DNA from 2 places in the Pseudomonas sp. BW7P1 genome. Region 1 is predicted to be linked to the other one. Evidence: predicted binding sites of a transcription regulator. Region 1 holds the regulator's gene; the other holds the start of a gene.

Region 1 (12,325 bases):
TTCCTGATGAGCTCCGGGCTGTCGGCGCTGCTGGCGATCCAACCGATCATGATCACGTTGCTGCTGGCTGCGTTTCTGGGGCCGATCGCCCTCGGCGGCTGGTTGTTTGCGGCGGGTTCTCTGGCGCCCAAGTTCAGCCGGATGAACCCGTTGTCCGGTCTCAAACGCATGTTCTCCATGAAGTCGGTGGTCGAACTGCTCAAGGCGTTGGCCAAATTCCTGATCATTCTTGCCGTGGCGCTGGTGGTGTTGTCCGGGGATGTCGACGACTTGTTGCGCATCGCCCATGAGCCAATGGACCGGGCCATCATTCACAGCCTGCAAGTGGTGGGCTGGAGCACCCTGTGGATGGCGTGCGGGCTGATCATCATCGCGGCCGTCGATGTTCCCGTGCAGATCTGGGAGAGCATCAAGAAGCTCAAGATGACCAAGCAGGAAGTGCGCGACGAGCACAAGGACCAGGAGGGCCGACCGGAGGTCAAGCAGCGGATCCGTCAGGTGCAGCGCGAGATGTCGCAGCGGCGGATGATGGCGGCGATCCCCGAGGCCGACGTGGTCATCACCAACCCGACCCACTACGCCGTGGCGCTCAAGTACGATTCGGAGAAGGGCGGGGCGCCGGTGCTGCTGGCCAAGGGCACTGACTTCCTGGCGCTGAAAATCCGCGAGATCGCCACCGCCAACGAGGTGATGCTCCTGGAATCGCCGGCCCTGGCGCGTTCGATCTACTACTCCACCGAGCTGGAAGAAGAGATTCCCGGCGGCCTGTACCTGGCGGTCGCTCAGGTACTGGCCTACGTCTACCAGATCCGCCAGCACCGCGCAGGCAAGGGTAAGTTCCCGGAACCGCTCAAGGACGACCTGCCGATTCCGCCGGATCTGCGACGCGATTCCTGACTCGGCAGCTCGTCTGAAAAACATCCATACCTGACAGTTCTGACAGTAGACGGCGATGGGCTATCGGTGCATTCATAGCGGCGGGAATGTTCCCTTTGGAGGTCTCGTCGTTGGCGCTCTCGGGCATGTGTCTGAAGCGTTCGAGATGCTCAGGACTGGTCAGGGGTGGTCATCATGGTAGAGCGTCTGTATAGAAAACTTTCGGGTATGAATCTCGAGTTTGTCTCGGGGCGATTGGAAGAGAATTCTTCTGAAAAGGCTATTGGCTATGTCGTAGTTTTTAGAATGAATCTTGATTTCCTGAATTTCAAAGTCATGGCCGATCAGTTCATACCCGGCTATCTGAATCATCCGGTAAACGCCATCCGCCCAGAACTGGACGGTACGGCCTACCACTATGCCTACAATTATTTCTTTGATTCGGCGGGGAAAATCACCAACAACCCGACATTGTTCAAAGTCTTCACGCATCCAGAGTTCTACATGGATCAATGGTCTAGTGGAGGCTTGGAAAAACGTTACGCCAAGCCGCATTTCGAGGTCGTCGATGGACAACTGCAGATTACCGCGCGTACAGACTTTCGTTGGGGGGACGGTCGCGAGATCCGCATTGCTGATTTGCCGCTGATTTATTTCCAGTGGGCACTCAACCTGTTGGAGAGCGATGTTGAATTCCCCGAGTTCAAATCGCCGGAAACCAAAGTAGTATTGGGCTATGCCCACGAAGACTCGGTAGAGGTCGAGGGTGTGCAATTGTTACGTGGGACGTTGTACATGATCGGTGCGCAACTCGAGTTCGGCGAGATTCCGCCACAAAGAATACTCACGGCGCAGTGATGAGGGGCCGACTCGATGGGGTAATGAATGAAGCCGCCGCCGATTAAGTTCGGTGGCGGCTTTTTTGCGTCCGATGAAATGAGTTGTTTGTGGGGGGCGTTTTTGCGAGCGGGCCCGCGAAAGCGTCGACCGCCACGACGCATTTCTCAAGCCTTTACACAGAGGTCTGCGACGGTTGTAGCTCCAGATTATTCAGCACCCGATTCGCTGCCAGTTCCCCAAGCATGATCAGTTGCCCGATGCCCGTCAGCGTCCTGCGTTGCGAGGCGGGCATGAGGTGGGCGAAGTCATTGGCGATGGTTCTGGCGGAAGCGAGGGTTTCGCAGAGCTCGACCAGCAGCTCTTCGTTTTTGAAGTCTGCGGTGACGGCAAACATCCGGCGGGTTCTGCGGGGCGGTGGCGTGGCGCCGGGCGGGCAGAGATAGTGATCGAGGGCGCGGTCGGCGGCTTCGTGAAGCTTTCTGGAGTCGAGGGATTCGTAGGGCGAGGCAGGGTCGGTTTCGGGCGGGTTGGGTGTTGGTTTGATCATGGTGAAGCTCCTTTGGGGTGGAGCCGCCAGATCCAGTCGCTAAACAGGAAGGTGGCGGCTGTACGCAGGTTAGCGAACCGGTCAAAGGCACCCGGCAGACCACAAGGGTCTCCCGCATACAGCCACCATAACGAAATTGCAGACATACAGATCCGCAACGAAGCCTGGAACGCTGGTGCACCTTTAAATTGAGCCGAGTCGCTAAACCCGATCGCTGATTCGTCAACGACCGATCCACAATAGAATCCGACCCCAAAGCGCACAAGCCGGCGGATTCTGGCGTAGCGGTAGGCAATGGCGCAAGGATTCGTAGCCTCCAAGGCGTGTCTGGAGGTGTCTTTTAAACACTCGAGTTTAAAAGGCACTTTTTGCTGACTTCTTGCGAAAGCGACATCCCGCCCAGCAGAAAAACCACACTCAAACCCCTCTGTTTCAATCATCGGCAAAAGTTGGAAGGCTTCTTGCAGTAGCCGCCGTGCGCCCGCTTGGGGCGTCAAAAGTTTGCTTTAAAGGAACGGGGAAAACCGGTGGATCGCTCTCAGTTAATCAACAGTGCTCGCTCGAACATTGCCGAACTCAGTCGAGGCAATCTGGGTGTGCCGCTGTTGCTGCTGGTCATGCTGGCGATGATGATGCTGCCGGTGCCGCCGTTCCTGCTCGACGTGTTCTTCACCTTCAACATTGCCCTGTCGATCGTCGTGCTGCTGGTCTGCGTGTACGCCTTGCGGCCGCTGGATTTTGCGGTGTTCCCGACGATCCTGCTGGTGGCGACCTTGCTGCGGCTTGCGCTGAACGTGGCGTCGACCCGGGTGGTGATGCTCCACGGTCAGGACGGTCACGCCGCTGCCGGTAAGGTGATTCAGGCCTTCGGCGAGGTGGTGATCGGCGGTAACTATGTGGTCGGTATCGTGGTCTTCGCGATTTTGATGATCATCAACTTCGTCGTGGTGACGAAGGGTGCCGGACGTATTTCCGAGGTGAGCGCGCGTTTCACCCTCGATGCGATGCCCGGCAAACAAATGGCCATCGACGCCGATCTCAACGCCGGTCTGATCGACCAGGCCCAGGCCAAGGCCCGTCGCCAGGAGGTCGCCCAGGAGGCAGAGTTCTACGGTTCGATGGACGGTGCCAGCAAGTTCGTCCGTGGTGACGCCATCGCCGGTCTGCTGATTCTGTTCATCAACCTGATCGGCGGCATGGCGGTCGGTATCTTCCAGCACAACATGTCCTTCGCCGACGCGGGCAAGGTTTACGCCTTGCTCACCATCGGTGACGGTTTGGTGGCGCAATTGCCATCACTGTTGTTGTCGACAGCGGCCGCGATCATGGTGACCCGTGCTTCCGGTTCGGAAGACATGGGCAAGCAGATCAACCGCCAGATGTTTGCCTCGCCGAAAGCCCTCGCGGTCGCCGCCGGTCTGATGGCGATCATGGGGCTGGTGCCGGGCATGCCGCATGTCTCGTTTCTGACCATGGCCGCGCTGGCCGCCGGTGGCGCCTACCTGTTCTGGAAAAAGCAGAACGTGGCCAAGGTGCAGGCGCTGGAAGAGGTCAAGCGTCAGCAGGAACTGCTGCCGTCGCCGGCTCGCGCCATGGAAACCAAGGAACTGGGCTGGGATGATGTGACACCGATCGACATGATCGGCCTGGAAGTCGGTTATCGGCTGATTCCGCTGGTGGATCGCAACCAGGGCGGGCAGTTGCTGGCGCGGATCAAGGGCGTGCGCAAGAAGCTCTCGCAGGATCTGGGCTTCCTGATGCCGACCGTGCACATCCGCGACAACCTCGACCTGGCGCCAAGTGCCTATCGCCTGACCCTGATGGGGGTGATTCTGGCCGAGGCCGAGATCTATCCGGAGCGCGAACTGGCGATCAACCCGGGGCAGGTCTATGGCACGCTCAACGGCATTACCGCCAAAGATCCGGCTTTCGGTCTCGAGGCCGTCTGGATCGAAGTCAGTCAGCGTGCCCAGGCGCAATCGCTCGGCTACACCGTGGTGGACGCCAGTACCGTGGTCGCCACCCACTTGAACCAGATTCTTTACAAGCACTCCAGCGAGCTGATTGGCCACGAGGAAGTGCAGCAACTCATGCAATTGCTGGCCAAGAGCTCGCCGAAACTGGCCGAAGAGCTGGTGCCGGGCGTGGTCTCGCTGTCACAACTGCTCAAGGTATTGCAGGCGCTGTTGGCCGAACACGTGCCGGTGCGCGACATCCGCAGCATCGCCGAAGCCATCGCCAACAACGCCGCCAAGAGTCAAGATACCGCCGCGCTGGTGGCTGCCGTGCGGGTCGGCGTATCCCGTGCCATCGTCCAAAGCATTGTAGGGACTGAGTCCGAGCTGCCAGTCATCACGCTGGAGCCAAGGTTGGAACAAATATTGCTCAATAGTTTGCAGAAGGCAGGACAAGGCTCGGAAGAGGGCGTTCTGCTGGAGCCGAGCATGGCCGAGAAGCTGCAGCGTTCGCTGATCGAAGCGGCGCAGCGCCAGGAAATGCAAGGACAGCCGGTGATCCTGTTGGTAGCAGGGCCGGTTCGCGCGATGCTCTCGCGCTTCGGCCGCCTGGCAGTCCCCGGACTGCATGTGCTGGCCTACCAGGAAATTCCGGACAACAAGCAAGTGACCATCGTTGCGACAGTAGGGCCCAACGGCTGAGGTAGTGGTTTATGCAAGTTAAGCGTTTTTTCGCCGCCGATATGCGTCAGGCCATGAAACTGGTTCGTGATGAGCTGGGCGCCGATGCCGCCATCATTGGCAACCGCCGCATTGCCGGCGGTGTCGAGCTGACGGCGGCGCTGGATTACAAACTGTCGGCGCTGGCGCCACGGGTTCCGAACATGGAACTCGAAGACGAGCTGCGCAAGACCCAGTCGCGCATCGTCACGGCACAGGCCGAGCTGAGCATGCGCGGTGAAGCCGACGGCAGCACCAATCGCCAGCTGTTCGCCGGGCTGCCATTGACCGCCGGCCTGCCTTTGACGGCTGCCGAGCCCTTGAGCGAACCCACCTACGCCGCACCTGCACGTCCGGCGCCCGCACCTGCGCCGGTGGCTGCCGGTGTCGATCCGCGTGCACTGGATTCGATGCGTTTCGAACTCAACAGCCTGCGCGAGCTGATGGAAGTGCAACTGGGCACCCTGGCCTGGAATCAGCTGCAGGGCAGCCGTCCGGCCCAGGCCAATCTGTATCGTCGTCTGCAGCGCATCGGCCTGTCCGGTCCGCTGGCCCGTGACCTGCTGGCGCTGACCAGCGACATCGAAGAGCCTCGTCAGGCCTGGCGCATGCTGCTCGCGCACCTGGCGCGCATGATCGTCACACCGGAAGTGGAGCCGCTGGAAGAGGGCGGGGTCATTGCCATGGTCGGCCCGGCCGGCATGGGCAAGACCACCACACTGGCCAAACTGGCAGCCCGTTACGTGCTCAAGTACGGCGCGCAGAACATCGCGCTGGTGAGCATGGACAGTTTCCGCATCGGCGCTCAGGAGCAGTTGAAAACCCTGGGCCGCATCCTCAATGTATCGGTGACTCACGTCGACCCGGGCCAGTCCCTGGTGCAGGCGCTGGATCCACTGCTGCGCAAACGCGTGGTGCTGATCGATACCGCGGGCCTGCAGGCCAGCGATCCGGCATTGCGCATGCAGCTGGAAAGCCTGGCCGGTCGCGGCATTCGTTCAAAAAATTATCTGGTGCTGGCAACCACCAGCCAGAAACAGGTTCTAACCGCCGCTTATCACAGTTACAAGCGTTGCGGGCTCGCCGGGTGCATCCTGACTAAACTGGATGAAACGGCCAGCCTTGGCGAAGTGCTGAGTCTGGCAATCAGTCATGAACTGCCGGTCGCCTATCTGACCGACGGCCCGCGGATTCCGGATGACCTGCATCTGCCGCGCCGCCATCAACTGGTCAGCCGCGCCGTCAGCGTGCAAATGCAGGAAGAACCCAGCGAAGAAGCCATGGCTGACATGTTCGCTGATATCTACCACAGTCCGACCAAGCAGGTTGGCTGAGGTAATGAACAGTTTTTGTACCTACATAGATGGTCTGCCATGCATTGTTCCGGTTGTGAACGCGCAGCCAGTAATGTGGCCTCCGTCCATGCAAGACAAGGTAAAGAAATAACATGGGCAGCATGCATCCCGTACAGGTGATCGCGGTGACCGGCGGCAAGGGTGGCGTCGGCAAGACTAACGTGTCAGTGAACTTGTCCCTGGCGCTGGCAGAACTTGGCCGTCGGGTCATGCTGCTGGACGCCGACCTGGGTCTGGCGAACGTCGACGTTCTGCTGGGCCTCACGCCCAAACGTACCCTGGCCGATGTGATCGAGGGTCGCTGTGAGCTGCGCGACGTACTCTTGCAGGGCCCCGGTGGCATCCGCATCGTGCCGGCCGCTTCCGGCACCCAGAGCATGGTTCACTTGAGCCCGGCCCAGCATGCCGGTCTGATCCAGGCATTCAGCGACATCGGCGACAATCTCGATGTACTCGTGATCGACACTGCTGCGGGTATTGGTGACTCGGTAGTCAGTTTTGTGCGCGCAGCCCAGGAAGTGTTGCTGGTGGTCTGTGACGAGCCGACCTCGATCACCGACGCCTACGCGCTGATCAAGTTGCTCAACCGCGATTACGGCATGAACCGCTTCCGCGTCCTGGCCAACATGGCCCAGAGCCCGCAGGAAGGTCGCAATCTGTTCGCCAAGTTGACCAAGGTCACGGATCGCTTTCTTGACGTGGCCTTACAATACGTCGGTGCGGTGCCTTACGACGAAAGCGTGCGCAAGGCGGTGCAGAAGCAGCGTGCGGTCTATGAAGCCTTCCCGCGTTCCAAGTGCGCACTGGCGTTCAAGGCGATCGCGCAAAAGGTCGATACCTGGCCGCTGCCCGCCAACCCGCGCGGCCATCTCGAATTTTTCGTCGAGCGCCTCGTGCAGCAAACGGCAGGACCAGTGCTATGACCGCCAGCGGTATGAATCTTTACAAGAAGTCGGCACGTGACGCGCAGTACGAACTGATCGAGCGTTACGCGCCATTGGTCAAGCGCATCGCCTATCACTTGCTGGCGCGTTTGCCGGCCAGTGTGCAGGTCGAGGACCTGATCCAGGCCGGGATGATCGGTCTGCTCGAAGTCTCGACCAAATACGACGCCAGCAAAGGTGCGAGTTTCGAAACGTACGCGGGCATCCGTATCCGCGGCGCGATGCTCGATGAAGTGCGCAAGGGGGACTGGGCACCGCGCTCGGTTCACCGCAATACCCGCATGGTCAGCGACGCGATTCGCTCGATTGAGGCTAAAACCGGCCGTGACGCTAAAGATCATGAGGTTGCGGCCGAACTCCAGTTGAGTCTCGACGATTACTACGGGATTTTGAATGACACCCTGGGCAGCCGACTGTTCAGTTTCGACGACCTGTTGCAGGACGGCGAACATGAAGGGCTGCACGAGGATGGCGCCAGTGCTCATCTTGAGCCGTCGCGCGACCTGGAAGACGAGCGCTTCCAGGCGGCGCTGGCGGACGCGATTGCCAATTTGCCGGAGCGTGAGCGACTGGTGTTGGCGCTGTACTACGACGAAGAACTGAACCTCAAGGAAATCGGTGAAGTCCTTGGCGTCAGCGAATCGCGGGTCAGCCAGTTACACAGCCAGTGCGCGGCCCGTTTGCGGGGGCGTTTGGGGGAGTGGCGAGCGCGCTGAAGGCGGTGTGGGGACACTGCGAACGAGGCTGGTGCGGTGGTGAGCGGCACCGGTCTTGCTCTGTTGTGCTCCAGACAGTCATCGAGTGCTTTGCCGGATTGATTGAAATGGCGCGTCCAGGTGCTGGGCGCGTTTAAGACTGCTTGGAGGTCGAATTGAACAAAGACATGAAAATCCTCATCGTTGATGACTTCTCAACGATGCGGCGGATCATCAAGAACCTGTTGCGTGACCTCGGGTTCACCAACACCGTTGAAGCCGACGATGGCACCACCGCCATTCCGGTGCTCAACAGCGGCAGCATCGACTTTCTGGTGACCGACTGGAACATGCCCGGCATGACCGGTATCGACCTGCTGCGCCACGTGCGCGCCGATGAAAAGCTCAAGCACCTGCCCGTGCTGATGGTGACCGCTGAAGCCAAGCGCGAGCAGATCATTGAAGCCGCCCAGGCCGGCGTCAACGGCTACGTGGTCAAACCTTTCACGGCTCAGGCGCTGAAAGAAAAAATCGAGAAGATTTTCGAACGCATCGGCTGATGACGCGCGGGGGAGCTATGGAGCATAAAGAATCTTCACAGGGCGACTTCGAGTCGACGCTGAAAAAACACGCGGTCGAACTGGTCGAAAGCCTTGAAAAAGGCCGGTTCGGCGACGCTGTGCAACTGATCCATGAGCTCAATCAGACCCGTGACCGAGGCCTGTACCAGGAAGTCGGCAAGCTCACGCGCGAACTGCACAGTGCAATCGTCAACTTCCAGATCGACCCGCATATGCCGCAGGCCGAGGAGGTGTCGCAGATCACTGATGCGACCGAGCGCCTGGGCTATGTGGTCAAGCTGACTGAAGCTGCGGCCAACCGCACCATGGATCTGGTGGAAAGCGCCACGCCGGTGGTCAATGGCCTGGCTGACGAAGCCCAGGCGTTGAGTGCCGATTGGGGACGCTTCATGCGCCGTGAAGTCGGGGCAGAGGAGTTCCGCGAACTGGCACGCCGGGTCGACGGTTTTCTGGCGCGCAGCAGCACGGACAACCGTGCGGTGTCGAGCAGCCTCAACGACATTCTGCTGGCCCAGGATTATCAGGATCTCACAGGTCAAGTGATCAAGCGTGTGACCCAGCTGGTCACCGAAGTCGAAAGCAATCTGCTCAAACTCGTGCTCATGGCCAGTCAGGTGGACCGCTTTGCGGGCATCGAACATGACCGTGCGGCGATGCTCGCTGAAAAAGATCCACAAAAACATCTCTCGCAGGGTGAAGGTCCGCAGATTCATGCCGATAAACGAGAAGACGTTGTGTCCGGTCAGGACGATGTGGACGATTTGCTATCCAGCCTTGGATTTTGAGTTTTTTTGGGTTTTTAGACCTGTAGGAGCACCCCATTAATGAGCTTCGGCGCCGATGAAGAGATCCTTCAGGATTTCCTGGTTGAGGCCGGCGAGATTCTTGAGCAACTGTCCGAACAACTGGTCGAGCTGGAAAGCCGCCCGGATGACGCAGATCTGCTCAACGCAATTTTTCGCGGTTTCCACACTGTAAAAGGGGGCGCCGGCTTCCTTCAGCTCAACGAGCTGGTGGAGTGCTGTCACATCGCCGAAAACGTGTTCGATATCCTGCGCAAGGGTGAGCGTCGCGTAGATGCAGAACTGATGGACGTGGTGCTCGAAGCGCTGGACTCGGTGAACAGCATGTTCGGCGAAGTCCGCGATCGCAGCCCTATCACCGCTGCAACCCCGGAACTGCTGGCCGCGCTGGCGCGCCTGGCCGAACCGCAATCGGCGGATGAGGTTGCGGCCTCGCCGGTAGCCGAGATGATCGAAGAGCTGGTCGTTGAAGGCGATTCTGGCGATTCGGGCGATATCACCGACAATGAATTCGAACAGTTGCTGGACTCGCTGAGCGCCGTCAAGGCCGAAGCCGAGGCCCCGGCGGCTGCCGCTGCGCCGGCTTCCGACGAAACCGCCAGCGATGAAATCACCGACGCTGAATTCGAGTCGCTGCTCGATCAGTTGCATGGCAAGGGCCAGTTCGCGGCCGACGCCGTCGCACCGGCTGCAGCCGCGCCGGCGGCCCCGGCAGCCGGCGATGACTCGGACATCACCGACGACGAATTCGAGGCCTTGCTCGATCAGCTGCACGGCAAGGGCAACTTTGCCGTCGATGCGCTGGAGTCGGCAATGGCATCGGTTCCCGCATCGACCGCGCCTGCAGCCGCTGCAGCGGGCAGCGATCTGATCACCGATCACGAGTTCGAATCGCTGCTGGATGAGCTGCACGGCAAAGGCAAGTTCACCGACGTTGCCACCGGTGCGCCCGTGACTGCCGGCAGCGCTGCCGCGGTGGCAGCGCCTGCTGCCAAAGCCCCGGCCGCTGCGGCGAACCCTGCCGCGAAAGCGCCGCAAAGCAAGCCTGAACCGAAAGCCGAAACACCGAAGCCGGCCGCCGCTGCCGCACCGGCTCCGGCCCGTGCCCCGGCGACACCGCCACCGGAAAAACCGGCGAGCGAAGCCGAAACCACCGTTCGCGTGGACACCGCGCGTCTCGACGAGATCATGAACATGGTCGGCGAGCTGGTGCTGGTGCGTAACCGTCTGGTGCGTCTGGGCCTGAACAGTGGCGACGAGGCCATGCAGAAGGCCGTGTCGAACCTCGATGTGGTTACCGCTGACTTGCAGACGTCGGTGATGAAGACCCGGATGCAGCCGATCAAGAAAGTCTTCGGTCGTTTCCCGCGTCTGGTTCGCGACCTTGCCCGTCAGCTCAAGAAAGAGATCAATCTGGAACTGGTGGGCGAAGAGACCGACCTCGACAAGAACCTCGTCGAGGCGCTGGCCGACCCGCTGGTCCACCTGGTGCGCAACGCGGTCGACCACGGCATCGAATCGCCGGAAGAACGCGAAGCGTCGGGCAAGCCCCGCGGCGGCAAGGTCGTTCTGGCGGCCGAACAGGAAGGCGACCACATCCTGCTGTCGATTTCCGACGACGGCAAAGGCATGGATCCGAACATCCTGCGTGCCATCGCCGTGAAGCGTGGTGTGATGGACAAGGATGCAGCCGACCGTCTGAGCGATACCGAGTGCTACAACCTGATTTTCGCCCCGGGCTTCTCGACCAAGACCGAGATCTCCGACGTGTCCGGTCGCGGTGTCGGCATGGACGTGGTGAAGACCAAGATTTCCCAGCTCAACGGTTCGATCAACATTTATTCGACCAAGGGCCAGGGTTCGAAAATCGTCATCAAGGTGCCGCTGACGCTGGCGATCATGCCGACCCTGATGGTCATGCTCGGCAACCAGGCGTTCGCGTTCCCGCTGGTGAACGTCAACGAAATCTTCCACCTCGACCTGTCGACCACCAACGTGGTGGACGGCCAGGAAGTGGTGATCGTGCGGGACAAGGCGTTGCCATTGTTCTACCTCAAACGCTGGCTGGTCAGCTCGGCCGCTCACGAAGAGCAGCGCGAAGGCCATGTGGTGATCCTTTCGGTGGGCACCCAGCGGATCGGCTTTGTCGTCGATCAACTGGTCGGTCAGGAAGAAGTGGTCATCAAGCCATTGGGCAAGATGCTGCAGGGAACTCCGGGCATGTCCGGCGCCACCATTACCGGTGACGGCCGCATTGCGCTGATTCTCGATGTTCCAAGCATGCTCAAGCGTTACGCCGCACGGCGTATTTGAATCCGGGGCAGCGGGGCGACCCTGTCCCGCTGCACCTAATGGAGTGTTTATGGCAGTCAAAGTCCTGGTGGTGGACGATTCGGGTTTTTTCCGCCGCCGCGTCTCGGAAATTCTTTCAGCGGATCCGAGCATCCAGGTCGTCGGTACGGCGACCAACGGCAAAGAGGCGATCGATCAGGCCCTGGCTCTCAAGCCGGACGTGATCACCATGGACTACGAGATGCCGATGATGGATGGCATCACGGCGGTGCGACATATCATGCAGCGCTGCCCGACTCCGGTGTTGATGTTCTCCTCGCTGACTCATGAAGGCGCCCGGGTCACCCTGGATGCGCTGGATGCCGGCGCGGTGGATTTCCTGCCGAAGAATTTCGAAGACATCTCGCGCAACCCGGAGAAGGTCAAGCAATTGCTGTGCGAGAAGGTTCACAGCATTTCGCGCAGCAATCGTCGTTTCAGTGCCTACAGTGCGCCAGCGCCTGCTGCCGCACCGGCGCCAGCACCGGCGGCTCCTGCGCCGTCGGGCTTTGGCAGTCACAGCAGCGCTGCAGCCCGTCCGGCACCCGCGCCCGCACCGGCTCGCGCTCCGGCCGCCAGTGCTTCGTCGCCCGCACCGAAGCGCAAAAACTACAAGCTCGTCGCGATCGGCACATCGACCGGCGGCCCGGTGGCCCTGCAACGGGTTCTGACCCAGTT
Region 2 (12,325 bases), 1.2 Mb from region 1:
AACTGATTCGCCTGATTGCCGATACCGCCGAACGCGCGGTGGCGTACGAGTCGTTGACTGCGTTGCGTGAGCCACTGGAGAAACTGGTGGCACGCTTGCAGAGCGTAACCATCGGTCTGCTCACCGATCTGGCTCAGGGCAAGGTCAACAGCAGCCTGGCGAATTCGGCGTTGTACCTGAAGGTGTTCGGGCACGCGGTGATCGGCTGGCGCTGGCTGGAACAGGCGATTCGTGCCGAGGAAGGGTTGGCCAAGGGAAATGCGGCGGATGTCGACTTCTATAAAGGCAAGTTGCAGGCGGCGCGGTATTTCCTGACGTGGGAAGTGCCGGGTTGCCAGCATGAGCTGGCGTTGTTGGAGTCGCGGGATGAGACGTGTCTGGGGATGCAGGATGCGTGGTTCTGATCCGGATTATGTGTCGCTTCTGATGCCGTCTTCGCGGGCTTGCCCGCGAAAGGGCCGTAACTGACGACACATCAGCTCAACTTGAACCCACCCATCTGCCGCGCCAGATCATCCGCCAGTCGCTGCAACATCTGACAATCCTCGCGGCAGGCCCGAACTTCCCCCGCCGTCGCCCGGGCCAGATCGGAAATCCCCTGCACGTTGCGGTTGATCTCCTCGGTCACCGCCGACTGCTCTTCGGTCGCCGTCGCCACCTGATGGTTCATGTCGCTGATGCGCTCGACCTGCCCGGTAATTGCCGTCAAAGAGGCTCCGGTACGCTGGCTCGACTCAACTCCGGTGCCCGTCGCGGCCTGTCCGGTGCGCATTGAAGACACCGCATTCTCCGCCCCCTGCTTGAGGCTGCCGATCATCTGCTGGATCTCGTCGGTAGACGCCTGGGTCCTGCGCGCCAGCGTCCGCACCTCGTCCGCCACCACCGCAAAACCACGGCCCATGTCCCCGGCCCGCGCCGCTTCAATCGCCGCGTTCAATGCCAGCAGATTGGTCTGCTCGGAAACACCGCGAATCACCGCCAGCACCTGATCGATCGACGCTACCTGATGCGCGAGCTCACCCACGGCACCTGCCGCGACGCCGATTTCATCGGACATGCTTTCTATATGGCGAATCGAACCACCGACCACCTCCCGCGCCTGCATCGCTTCATCTCGCGCCGTTTGCGAGGCGAGCGCCGCATTGCCGGCGTTCTGCGCGATTTCCTGCACGGTCAGGCCCATTTCGTGAACCGCGGTGGCAACCATGTCGGTCATTTCCTGCTGGCGACCGGAGCGCTCGGCGGTGTTATCCACAACCCTGGCCACCTGGCCGACGGCGACACGCAGACGCTCGCTGGTGGTCAGCACCTCGCCGATCATCCCGCGCTGGCTGTCGAGGAAACGATTGAAGCCCCGAGCGAGGTCGCCCAGTTCATCGGCGCGGCTGGAATCTAACCGATGGGTCAAATCTCCACCACCGCTACCGATTGCTACCAGTGCAGCTGTTACCTGACGAATCGGTCGCACCAATCCCTGAGCCAGCCATATCACCAGCGCCAGGCAAACCAGCGCCACCGCCAGACCGATGCCGCTGCTCATCCACATTGCCCGCCGGGCTTCGGCGTAGATCTGCGACTGCGGCACTTCGGCCACCAAAGTCCAGCCGAGGTCGCGCAAGGGCAGACTGAAGGCGAGGAAGTCTTCGCCGTCGCGCTGGAAGCTGCTGCTGGTCGCCACTTTATGGCCCATGACCGCTTGCGCCGCGCTGGCACCGATCTGCTCCGTGAGGGTGCGCTTGCCACTGAACTGCGCCTCGGGATGAACCTGGATCAATCCGTCGGAACGCACGAGATAGACCTTTCCGCGCTCGCCGAAGCTGAAATTGTGAATCAGCTCGGACAGCTCTTTCATGCTCAACCCAAGCCCCGCGACACCCACCACTTTTCCGGCCTGCTCGACCTTCAGATCGATGAACAGCGCCAACTCTCCAGTGGCCCCGTCATTGTCGATGTTCAGGGTCCGGGGCTGATTGCTGTCGAGAAACGAGTAAAACCAGGCATCGGCCGGTTTGGTGCGACTGAGGGTGCGATCCAGGCCTTTTTCGGTGATGTAGTGATTGGAGTCGGTGCCGATGATCAACGCAGTAAACGCTTTGTGTTCGGCGCGGATGCCTTCCAGATACTGCGCGAAGCCAGCCGTTTTGGCGGAGTCTTCACCGTTGGCCAGCCAATCGCGGACCATGGTGTTACTGGCAATGTCCTTGGCGGCGGTGAGAGGTTGAACGAGGATTCTTTCGATGTCGTTGCGCGTCGCTTCGATGCTCGACGGCAACGCCTGTTCGACCAGATAACGCTGGGCGAGGCGGTTGACCACCAGGGTATAAATGCCAACCACGATCAGGATGCTGAGCAGCAGGGCGGTGCCCATGCCGAGAATCAGCTGCCATTGAATACTGCGACGCCAGAACTGCATGGAGCACCCCCAAAGAATAAGAGGCTGAAACACTGCAACAGCCGTGCCGATTGTATACAACGCAATCGACAATCTTATTCTTTGGTTGTGCGCAGCCCCATCAACCCTGATTGATGGTCTTGGCGATGGACTCGACCGTGGCGCTGACTTGCTCTTGGTAACGCTCGAGTTCCTGCTGGTGCTGTTTCTTCATTTCAATCTGCTGCGAGCACAGATTCATCGCCGCCAGCACCAGCAGACGATCGCCGATCAGCGTCGGGTATTTGCGCTTGGTGTCGGCCAGCGCGGCCTTGAGCATCAATGCGGCGTCCAGCAGGGTCTGTTCTTCCCCGGCCGGTGCCTTGATCGAATAGTCCTCTCCCATGATGGAGATGACTTTTACCCCTGCTGTGCCGTGGTTCATGCGCTGACAGGGCCTGCGTTGACGCGATCGACCAGAGCCTGGATGCGTGCGGCGGTGGCGCCGTGTTTTTCTTCCTGCTCCATCAGGCTCAGTTGCAGGCTTTCGTTTTCATCCTTGGCTCGGGCCAGCTCCGTGGACAGGGTCTGGTTGGTTTCCGACAGTGTCTGGTTCTGTTGCACCAGGTCACTGACGAGCTGTTCCAATTGGCTGAGGGATGCTTCCAACATTTTGATCTTCCAGGGCTTTTTCAAAGGGCGCGTACGATAAAGAAAAGTCGTCGTGGATGCCAGGGTTAAGCCGGCGCAAAGCCTTGATTTTCCTGGCAGTCGACCCTTCCTGCGAGTGCAAGAGACTGTGATCTGCCAATTGGGTTCCCGCACTTCGTCGCCCGGCCCCCGGTGTGACAAATACGCGCACCGCCTCAAGACTTTAGTCGTATGACCGATAAGTCATCCAACAGCAGTCTCAGCCCGCACGGATGCGGCCCTTCCCTGGTAATCGCACCATGTCCCTTCGCAATATGAACATCGCCCCCCGGGCGTTCACCGGTTTCGCCCTGATCGGCGGCCTGATGCTGATTCTCGGTGTCTTCGCCCTGAACCAGATGAGCAAGATCCGCGGCGCCGCCGAGAACATCACCACCAGCAGCGTGCCAAGCATCAAGAACCTCGACGAATTCACTCAGCTGACCCTGCGTCTGCGGGTACTGTCCTACCGTTTGCTGGTGAACCGCGAGCCGGATATCCAGCAGAAAACCATCGAGCTGCTGGAGATGCGCAATCAGCAGATCCGCAAGGCGCAGGCGGACTACGAGCCGTTGATCAGCAGCGCCCAGGAGCGCGCGGCCTACGATCAATACGTGCAGTTGCTGAGCCAGTACCGCCAGATCGAAGACCGGATGAAAACCCTGTCGCGCAACAATCAGGTGGATGAGCTGCGCAACCTGCTGAACACCCAGTTGCTCGACAATTCCGAAGCGATGAACACCGTGCTCAACCGTCTGATGCAGATCAACGGCGAGCAGATCAGCAACACCAATCAGCAAGCCGCCGAGCAATACTCGACGGCCTTCAGTCTGGTGGTGACGCTGCTGGTCATCGCTACCGGCCTGACCTTGCTCTTCGCCTGGCTGCTGACCCTGAGTATCACCAAACCGATTGCCAAGGCGCTGGATGCAGCGGAAACCATCGCCGAAGGCGACCTGACCCGGCCCGTCCATGTCGACGGTACCGACGAAGCCGGCCGCCTGCTGGCCGCCATGGCCAAGATGCAGTCGAAACTGCGCGACACGCTGCAACGGATTTCCGGCTCGGCCACCCAACTGGCGTCCGCCGCCGAGGAGCTGAACAGTGTCACCGACGAGAGCGCCCGTGGTCTGACCCAGCAGAACAACGAAATCGAGCAGGCCGCCACAGCCGTCAACGAGATGACCAGCGCCGTGGAAGAAGTCGCACGCAACGCAGTCAGCACCTCGGAAGCCTCGAAGAACGCCACCACTTCCGCCGGCGACGGTCGCGATCTGGTACAGGAAACCGTCGCCGCCATCGAACGCATGAGCGCCGACGTACAGAGCACCGCAACCCTGATCGGCGATCTGGCCAACGAGTCCCGTGACATCGGCAAGGTACTGGACGTGATCCGCGGGCTGGCCGACCAGACCAACCTGTTGGCATTGAACGCCGCCATCGAAGCGGCCCGTGCCGGTGAAGCCGGGCGCGGCTTTGCGGTGGTGGCTGACGAGGTCCGTGCACTGGCGCACCGCACCCAGCAGTCGACCAGCGAAATCGAGCGCATGATCGGCAGCATCCAGAGCGGCACCGAACACGCCGTGGATTCGATGCGCAACAGCACCGAGCGCGCCGAGTCGACCCTGAACATCGCCCGTGGTGCCGGTCTGTCGCTGGATACCATCAACACCGCCATCGTCGAAATCAACGAGCGCAACCTGGTGATCGCCAGCGCCGCTGAAGAACAGGCGCAGGTGGCACGGGAAGTGGATCGCAACCTGGTGAACATCCGCGACCTGTCGGTGCAATCGGCGACCGGCGCGAATCAGACCAGTGCGGCGAGCAACGAGCTGTCGCGTTTGGCGCTGGACCTGAACAATATGGTCGGGCGGTTCAGCCTGTAATCACGCTGACGCGAGGTGGACAAGCCCCCTGTGGCGAGGGAGCTTGCTCCCGCTCGGCTGCGAAGCAGTCGTAAATCCTGCAACCGCATTTCACCTGAAGAAATCGTAGCGTCTGATTTTGGGGCGCTGCGCACCCCAGCGGGAGCAAGCTTCCCCGCCACGGTTATCACCCGGCGCACTTTCAATGTGCTGCCTACGCAAAAAGCTTTTTGACACCATCACATTTCAACAGGTTAGAATCGCTGGCACGCAGACTGCATGGTCAGTTTGCGCCCGTCTTTCCGCTTCCGGAGTACTGCCTTTGAATGCGACGACCATCAACAGCCTGTTCTTGATCGGCGCGTTGCTGGTAGGTGCGAGCATTCTTGTCAGTTCCCTTTCGTCGCGTCTCGGCATCCCGATTCTGGTGATCATCCTCGCGGTCGGCATGACCGCCGGGGTCGATGGCGGCGGCATTATTTTCGATAACTACCCGACGGCCTATCTGGTCGGCAACCTCGCGCTGGCAGTGATCCTGCTCGACGGTGGTTTGCGCACCCGGGTATCCAGTTTCCGCGTGGCCTTGTGGCCGGCCCTGTCGCTGGCCACGGTCGGGGTGCTCATCACCACCGGCCTCACCGGCATGGCCGCCGCGTGGCTGTTCGACCTCAATCTGATTCAGGGCCTGCTGATCGGCGCCATCGTCGGTTCCACGGACGCCGCGGCGGTGTTCTCGCTGCTCGGCGGCAAGGGCCTGAACGAGCGGGTGACCGCCAGCCTGGAAATCGAATCCGGCAGCAACGACCCGATGGCGGTGTTCCTCACCGTGACCCTGATCGACATGCTCGCCAGCGGCCAGACCGGCCTGCACTGGAGCCTGCTGACCCACCTGATCCGCGAGTTCGGCATCGGTGGCGTGATCGGCCTCGGCGGCGGCTGGCTGATGCTGCAACTGGTGAACCGGATCAACCTCGCCACCGGCCTCTATCCGATCCTGGTGATCGCCGGCGGTCTGGTGGTGTTTGCCCTGACCAACGCCCTGCACGGCAGCGGCTTCCTTGCCGTTTACCTGTGCGGTCTGGTGATCGGCAACCGCCCGGTGCGCAGCCGCCACGGCATCCTGCACATGCTCGACGGCATGGCATGGCTGGCGCAGATCGGCATGTTCCTGGTGCTGGGCTTGCTGGTCACTCCGCATGACTTGCTGCCGATCGCCCTGCCTGCTCTGGGGCTGGCGCTGTGGATGATTCTGTTTGCACGGCCCCTGTCGGTGGTGGTCGGGCTGCTGCCGTTCAAGGCTTTCCACGGTCGCGAAAAGGCCTTCATTTCCTGGGTCGGCCTGCGCGGCGCGGTGCCGATCATTCTGGCGGTGTTCCCGCTGATGGCCGGGCTGCCGAATGCGCAGCTGTACTTCAACCTCGCCTTCTTCATCGTGCTGGTGTCGCTGCTGGTGCAGGGCACGAGCCTGCCGTGGGTGGCCAGACTGCTCAAGGTGACGGTGCCACCGGAGCCTGCACCGATCTCCCGTTCGGCCCTGGAAGTGCACATCACCAGCGAGTGGGAACTGTTCGTCTACAAGCTCGGCGCGGAGAAATGGTGCATCGGTTCGCCCCTGCGAGAGCTGAAAATGCCCGAAGGCACCCGTATCGCAGCCCTGTTTCGCGGCCAGCAACTGCTCCATCCGTCGGGTAGTACAGTGCTGGAAGTCGATGACTTGCTGTGTGTCATCGGCCATGAACACAACCTGCCGGCCCTCGGAAAACTGTTCAGCCAGGCGCCGCAACGGGGTCTCGATCTGCGCTTCTTCGGCGACTTCGTGCTCGAAGGAGACGCCCAGCTCAAAGCGGTTGCCGCCCTCTACGGCCTGTCGGCCGACGGTATCGATCCGGACATGACCCTGGGCCACTTCATTGCCCAGAAAGTCGGCGGCGCGCCGATCGTCGGCGACCAGGTGGAATGGAACAACACCCACTGGACGGTCGCGGTCATGGACGGGAACAAGATCGCCAAAGTGGGCGTCAGATTCCCCGAAGGAAGTCGCCCGGGCCCCGGGCTCTTCCTCTAAACTGCGTCCACCCTCACTTGCTTGACCGGTCTCTATGCCTACCCTGCGCTCCTTTTTCGTCGCGGCCCTGCTGGGCCTGAGTCTCACTGTCGGCCCGCTGCAGGCCGCCGAACCGCCGTCCAGCGATGCCGTGCAGGCCAATCTGGACAAGATCGCCGACAGCAAGCTGCCCGAGGCTGACAAGAAGACCCTGCAGACGCTGCTGCAAAACACCCTGAACCAGCTCAACAACCGCCGTGACTACGAGCAGAAACTGAATGATCTGAAGCAACTGCTGGCCACCGCGCCGAAGCAGACGATCGAAAACACGCGCGAACTGGCACGACTCAAGGCCACCGCCGTGGTGCCGGTGGCGCAACGCTTCACCAAGGAAAGCATCCAGCAGCTGGAGCAGATACTCACCGAGCGTTCGACCCAGCAAAGCGATCTGCAAAAGGCCCTGGCGGACGCCAACAGCCTGATCATCACCGCCCAAACCCGACCGGAGCGGGCACAGGCCGAAATCTCCACCAGCCAGACCCGCATCCAGCAGATCAACGGCATCCTCAAGACCGGCAAGGACAGCGGCAAGACCCTGAGCGCCGAGCAACGTGACCTGCTCAATGCCGAGCTGTCCGCGCTCAATGCCTTGATCCCGTTGCGCCGCCAGGAACTGGCCGGCAACAACCAGTTGCAGGATCTGGGCAACAGCCAGCATGACCTGCTCACGGAAAAGTCCGACCGTCTGGACCATGAGATTCAGGAACTGCAGACCCTGATCAACCAGAAGCGTCTGACCCTGTCTCAGGAAACGGTGACGCAGCAATCGATCGAGGCACAGAAGTCAGGCAGCAGTACCCTGCTGGCCACTGAAAGCGCGGCCAACCTCAAGCTTTCCGACTACTTGCTCAAAAGCACCGACCGTCTCAACCAGCTCACCCAGCAGAATCTGCAGACCAAGCAGCAACTGGACAGCGTGACCCAGAGCGACTCGGCCCTCGACGAACAGATCAACGTGCTCAAGGGCAGCCTGCTGCTGTCGAAGATTCTCTATAAACAGAAGCAGGCGCTGCCACGCCTCAAGGTCGACCGCGACCTCGCAGACCAGATCGCCGACATTCGTCTGTACCAGTTCGAGATCAACCAGCAGCGCGAACTGCTGAGCAATCCGGCGACTTACGTGGACAATCTGCTGTCCACCCAGCCACCGGAGCAAGTCACGCCGCAACTGCGCAAGAGTCTGCTGGAGCTGGCCAACACCCGCGTCGATCTGCTGGAACGGCTGAGTCGCGAACTGAGCGCAATGCTCAATGAATCGATCACCCTGCAACTGAACCAGAAGCAATTGCTGAGCACTGCGCAAAGCCTGCGCGCGACCCTTGACGAGCAGATGTTCTGGATTCCCAGCAACAAGCCGCTGGACACTGAATGGATTCGCGGCGTGCCGGAACGGCTGAAACGCCAGATCGACACCCTGCCGCTGGCCTCGAGCCTGAGCGAACTGACCGACGGCCTGACTCAGCGTCCGCTGCTGTTCCTGCCTCTGGCGCTGTTAATCGGCGCACTGCTGTGGCGTCGCAAACAACTGTATGCCCGTCTGAACAAGGTTCACCAGGACATCGGCCATTTCAAGCGCGACAGCCAGTGGCACACGCCGCAGGCGATTCTGATCAACATCCTGCTGGCGATGCCCGTGGCATTGGGCCTGGCGCTGTGCGGGCTGGCACTGCAGATCGATGCCCGGGGCCAGAACGCCAACATGGGCGCGGCCCTGCTGCAAATGGGCCAGGCCTGGCTGGTGTTCTACACCGCGTACAGGATCCTCGCCCCCGGCGGCGTGGCCGAATTGCACTTCCGCTGGGAGAAACCGCAGGTCGAATTCCTTCAGGGCTGGGTGCGTCGTCTGGGTCTGGTGGTGATGGCGCTCGTGGCCGTGGTGGCGGTGGCCGAACTGCAACCGGCGGCGCTGGCCGATGACGTGCTGGGTATGCCGGTGGTACTGACCTGCTACGCCCTGATGGCATGGCTGCTCAGCCGCCTGCTGATCAGCAGCCCGACCCACGAGAACGCCTCGCTGTTCCGCAAGGCCGTGGGAATCATGTTCACCCTGCTGCCCATCGCGCTGTTCGTCGCGGTGTGCTTCGGCTACTACTACACCGCACTGAAACTCAGCGACCGCTTGATCAACACCCTGTATCTGCTGATGTTCTGGCTGGTGATCGAAGCCACGTTCGTCCGCGGTCTGGCGGTTGCCGCCCGGCGTCTGGCCTACCAGCGCGCCCTGGCCAAGCGTCAGGCAGCGAAAGAAGCGGGCGACGGCGAAGCGGTGATCGAAGAACCGACCCTGGACATCGAAAAGGTCAACGAACAGTCCCTGCGCCTGATTCGCCTGGCGCTGCTCGGCGGTTTCATCGCCGCGCTGTACTGGGTCTGGGCCGACCTGATCACGGTGTTCTCGTACCTCGACAATATCACCCTCTACGAATACACCAGCGGCACCGGTGCCAACATGAGCATGGTGCCGATCAGCATCGGCGACATGCTCGGCGCGCTGATCATCATCGGCATCACCTTTGCGCTCGCACGCAACCTGCCGGGCCTGCTGGAAGTGTTCGTGCTGTCGAAACTCAACCTGGCCCAGGGCAGCGCTTACGCGACAACCACGCTGCTGTCCTACGTGATCGCCGGGGTCGGTTTCGTCTCGACCCTGTCGACCCTCGGCGTGAGCTGGGACAAGTTGCAATGGCTGGTGGCGGCGCTGTCCGTCGGCCTCGGTTTCGGCATGCAGGAGATCTTCGCGAACTTCATCTCCGGCATCATGATCCTGTTCGAACGCCCGGTGCGGATCGGTGACACCATCACCATCGGCAACCTGTCGGGCACTGTCAGCAAGATCCGCATCCGCGCCACGACCATCACCGACTTCGACCGCAAGGACATCATTGTCCCGAACAAGACGTTCATCACCGGCCAACTGATCAACTGGTCGCTGACCGACACCATCACCCGCGTGACGCTGAAACTCGGTGTCGATTACGGCTCGAACCTGGATCTGGTCAAGGAACTGCTGCTCAAGGCCGCTCGGGAAAACCCGCGCGTGCTCAAAGAACCCGAACCGCACGTATATTTCCTCAACTTCGGTGAAAGCACCCTCGACCACGAGCTGCGCATGCACGTGCGCGACCTCGGAGACCGCAACCCGGTCATCGACGAGGTCAACCGCTTCATCAACCGCGAGTTCAAGAAACAGCACATCAACATCTCGTTCCGGCAGATGGAGGTTTACCTGAAGAACCTTCACGGCCAGGAATACAAACTGGTGCCGGTCGAAGACGACAGCAAAGTCATCGCCCCGAGCGGCAACGAGCAAAAACCGTTGCAAGAGCCGCCGCCGGCCAAACTCGACTAACCCGAGCATTCCCAGCAGAATGCTCGGACATTCTGCTGGAGCCGGCCCTTGAAAGCCCTCGACGAACTGACCTTCGACAACCGCTTCGCCCGCCTGGGCGACGCGTTCTCGGCCCATGTGCTGCCCGAACCGATCGATAACCCGCGACTGGTGGTCGCCAGCCCTGCGGCTCTGGCATTGCTGGATCTGGATCCGGCGACGGCCGACACCCAGGCATTCGCTGACCTGTTCGGCGGCCACAAGCTGTGGGCCGACGCCGAACCGCGGGCGATGGTCTATTCCGGGCATCAGTTCGGGGGTTACACCCCGCAACTGGGCGACGGTCGCGGGCTGTTGCTGGGCGAGGTTTACAACAATGCGGGCGAGCACTGGGACTTGCACCTCAAGGGCGCCGGACAGACGCCGTTTTCACGCATGGGCGATGGTCGTGCGGTGCTGCGTTCGTCGATTCGTGAGTTTCTGGCGTCCGAAGCGCTGCATGCGCTGGCCATTCCGTCTTCACGCGCCGCCTGCGTGATCGGTTCCGATACTCCGGTGTGGCGTGAAAAGCAGGAACGCGCCGCGATGGTGCTGCGTCTGGCGCCGAGCCATGTGCGCTTCGGGCATTTCGAATATTTCTATTACACCAAGCGGCCCGAGCAGCAGAAGCAGCTCGGCGAACACGTGCTGGCGATGCACTTCCCCGAGTGCCTGGAACACCCGGAACCCTATCTGGCAATGTTCCGTGAAATCGTCGAGCGCAACGCCGAACTGATCGCCAAATGGCAGGCCTACGGTTTCTGTCACGGGGTAATGAATACCGACAACATGTCGATCCTCGGCATCACCTTCGACTTCGGCCCGTTCGCCTTCCTCGATGACTTCGATGCGAACTTCATCTGCAACCATTCCGACGATCAGGGCCGCTACTCCTTCAGCAATCAGGTCCCCGTCGGCCAGTGGAACCTCAGTGCCCTGGCTCAGGCCTTGACGCCATTCATCAGCGTCGAAGCCCTGCGCGAAACCCTCGGCCTGTACCTGCCGCTGTTCCAGGCCCATTACCTCGACCTGATGCGCCGCCGTCTGGGCTTGACCACTGCCGAGGACGACGATCAGCAACTGCTGGAGCAACTGCTGCAACTGATGCAAAACAGCGGCGTCGACTACACGCTGTTCTTCCGTCGTCTGGGCGAGGAACCGGCAGACCACGCGGTTGCCCGGCTGCGTGATGACTTTGTGGATATTCGAGGTTTCGATGCGTGGGGCGAACGGTATGTCGACCGCGTCGCACGGGATGGCGTGACCGATCAGGAACAACGCCGAGCGCGGATGCACGCGGTGAATCCGCTGTACATCCTGCGCAATTACCTGGCGCAGAAGGCGATCGATGCGGCCGAACAGGGTGACTACTCAGAGGTGCGCCGGCTGCATGCGGTGTTGAGCAATCCATTCGAGGAACAGCCCGGAATGGAAAGTTATGCGCAGCGACCGCCGGAGTGGGGCAAGCATCTGGAGATCAGTTGTTCGTCGTAAGCGGGAACGACTGAACCTTGATAATCGATCCGTACGGCTCCAGATCAGTCGTACGATCCCGTTTTATTCATCGAGCTGATCATGACCGACCCACTCCTCATCCCCTGCCCCGCCTGCAACGGCCTCAACCGCATCCCCGCCGAGCGCCTCAGCGACCACCCGAAATGCGGGCGCTGCAAGTCCGAGGTGGTGTTGAACAAGCCTTTCGAACTCAAGCAGGGCGATTACGCCAGCCAGATCAAGGGCGATCTGCCGTTGCTGGTGGATGTCTGGGCGGACTGGTGCGGGCCGTGCAAGTCATTTGCGCCGGTGTTCGAACAGGCGGCGACGCAACTGGCGGGCAAGTGCCGGCTGGCCAAGCTGGACAGCGAGGCCAATCAGCAGTTGTCGGCGCAGTTGGGAATCCGTTCGATTCCGAGCCTGATCCTGTTCAG

What was found. Region 1 encodes FliA, which starts transcription of late flagellar genes. Its sites were predicted from a motif close to CTAAAGTTTNNNNNNNNNNNGCCGNTAA; they were not measured.
Region 2: the regulator FliA is predicted to act here: its motif matches at 3,237-3,264, upstream of NWV16_RS03170 (methyl-accepting chemotaxis protein).

Annotation. Positions count from the first base shown of each region.
Region 1 is NZ_CP103374.1:1,901,951-1,914,275, forward strand. Features, by position in the region: gene flhB (flagellar biosynthesis protein FlhB) at 1-897, shown strand, start outside; gene NWV16_RS08610 (hypothetical protein) at 1,072-1,734, shown strand; gene NWV16_RS08615 (DUF6124 family protein) at 1,889-2,263, opposite strand; gene flhA (flagellar biosynthesis protein FlhA) at 2,791-4,920, shown strand; gene flhF (flagellar biosynthesis protein FlhF) at 4,932-6,272, shown strand; gene fleN (flagellar synthesis regulator FleN) at 6,386-7,216, shown strand; gene fliA (RNA polymerase sigma factor FliA) at 7,213-7,953, shown strand; gene NWV16_RS08640 (chemotaxis response regulator CheY) at 8,121-8,492, shown strand; gene NWV16_RS08645 (protein phosphatase CheZ) at 8,510-9,298, shown strand; gene NWV16_RS08650 (chemotaxis protein CheA) at 9,338-11,629, shown strand; gene NWV16_RS08655 (chemotaxis response regulator protein-glutamate methylesterase) at 11,679-12,325, shown strand, end outside.
Region 2 is NZ_CP103374.1:697,605-709,929, reverse strand. Features, by position in the region: gene NWV16_RS03190 (acyl-CoA dehydrogenase) at 1-404, shown strand, start outside; gene NWV16_RS03185 (methyl-accepting chemotaxis protein) at 476-2,413, opposite strand; gene NWV16_RS03180 (cell division protein ZapA) at 2,514-2,816, opposite strand; gene NWV16_RS03175 (hypothetical protein) at 2,813-3,043, opposite strand; gene NWV16_RS03170 (methyl-accepting chemotaxis protein) at 3,322-4,947, shown strand; gene NWV16_RS03165 (potassium/proton antiporter) at 5,249-6,991, shown strand; gene mscK (mechanosensitive channel MscK) at 7,026-10,379, shown strand; gene selO (protein adenylyltransferase SelO) at 10,428-11,891, shown strand; gene trxC (thioredoxin TrxC) at 11,973-12,325, shown strand, end outside.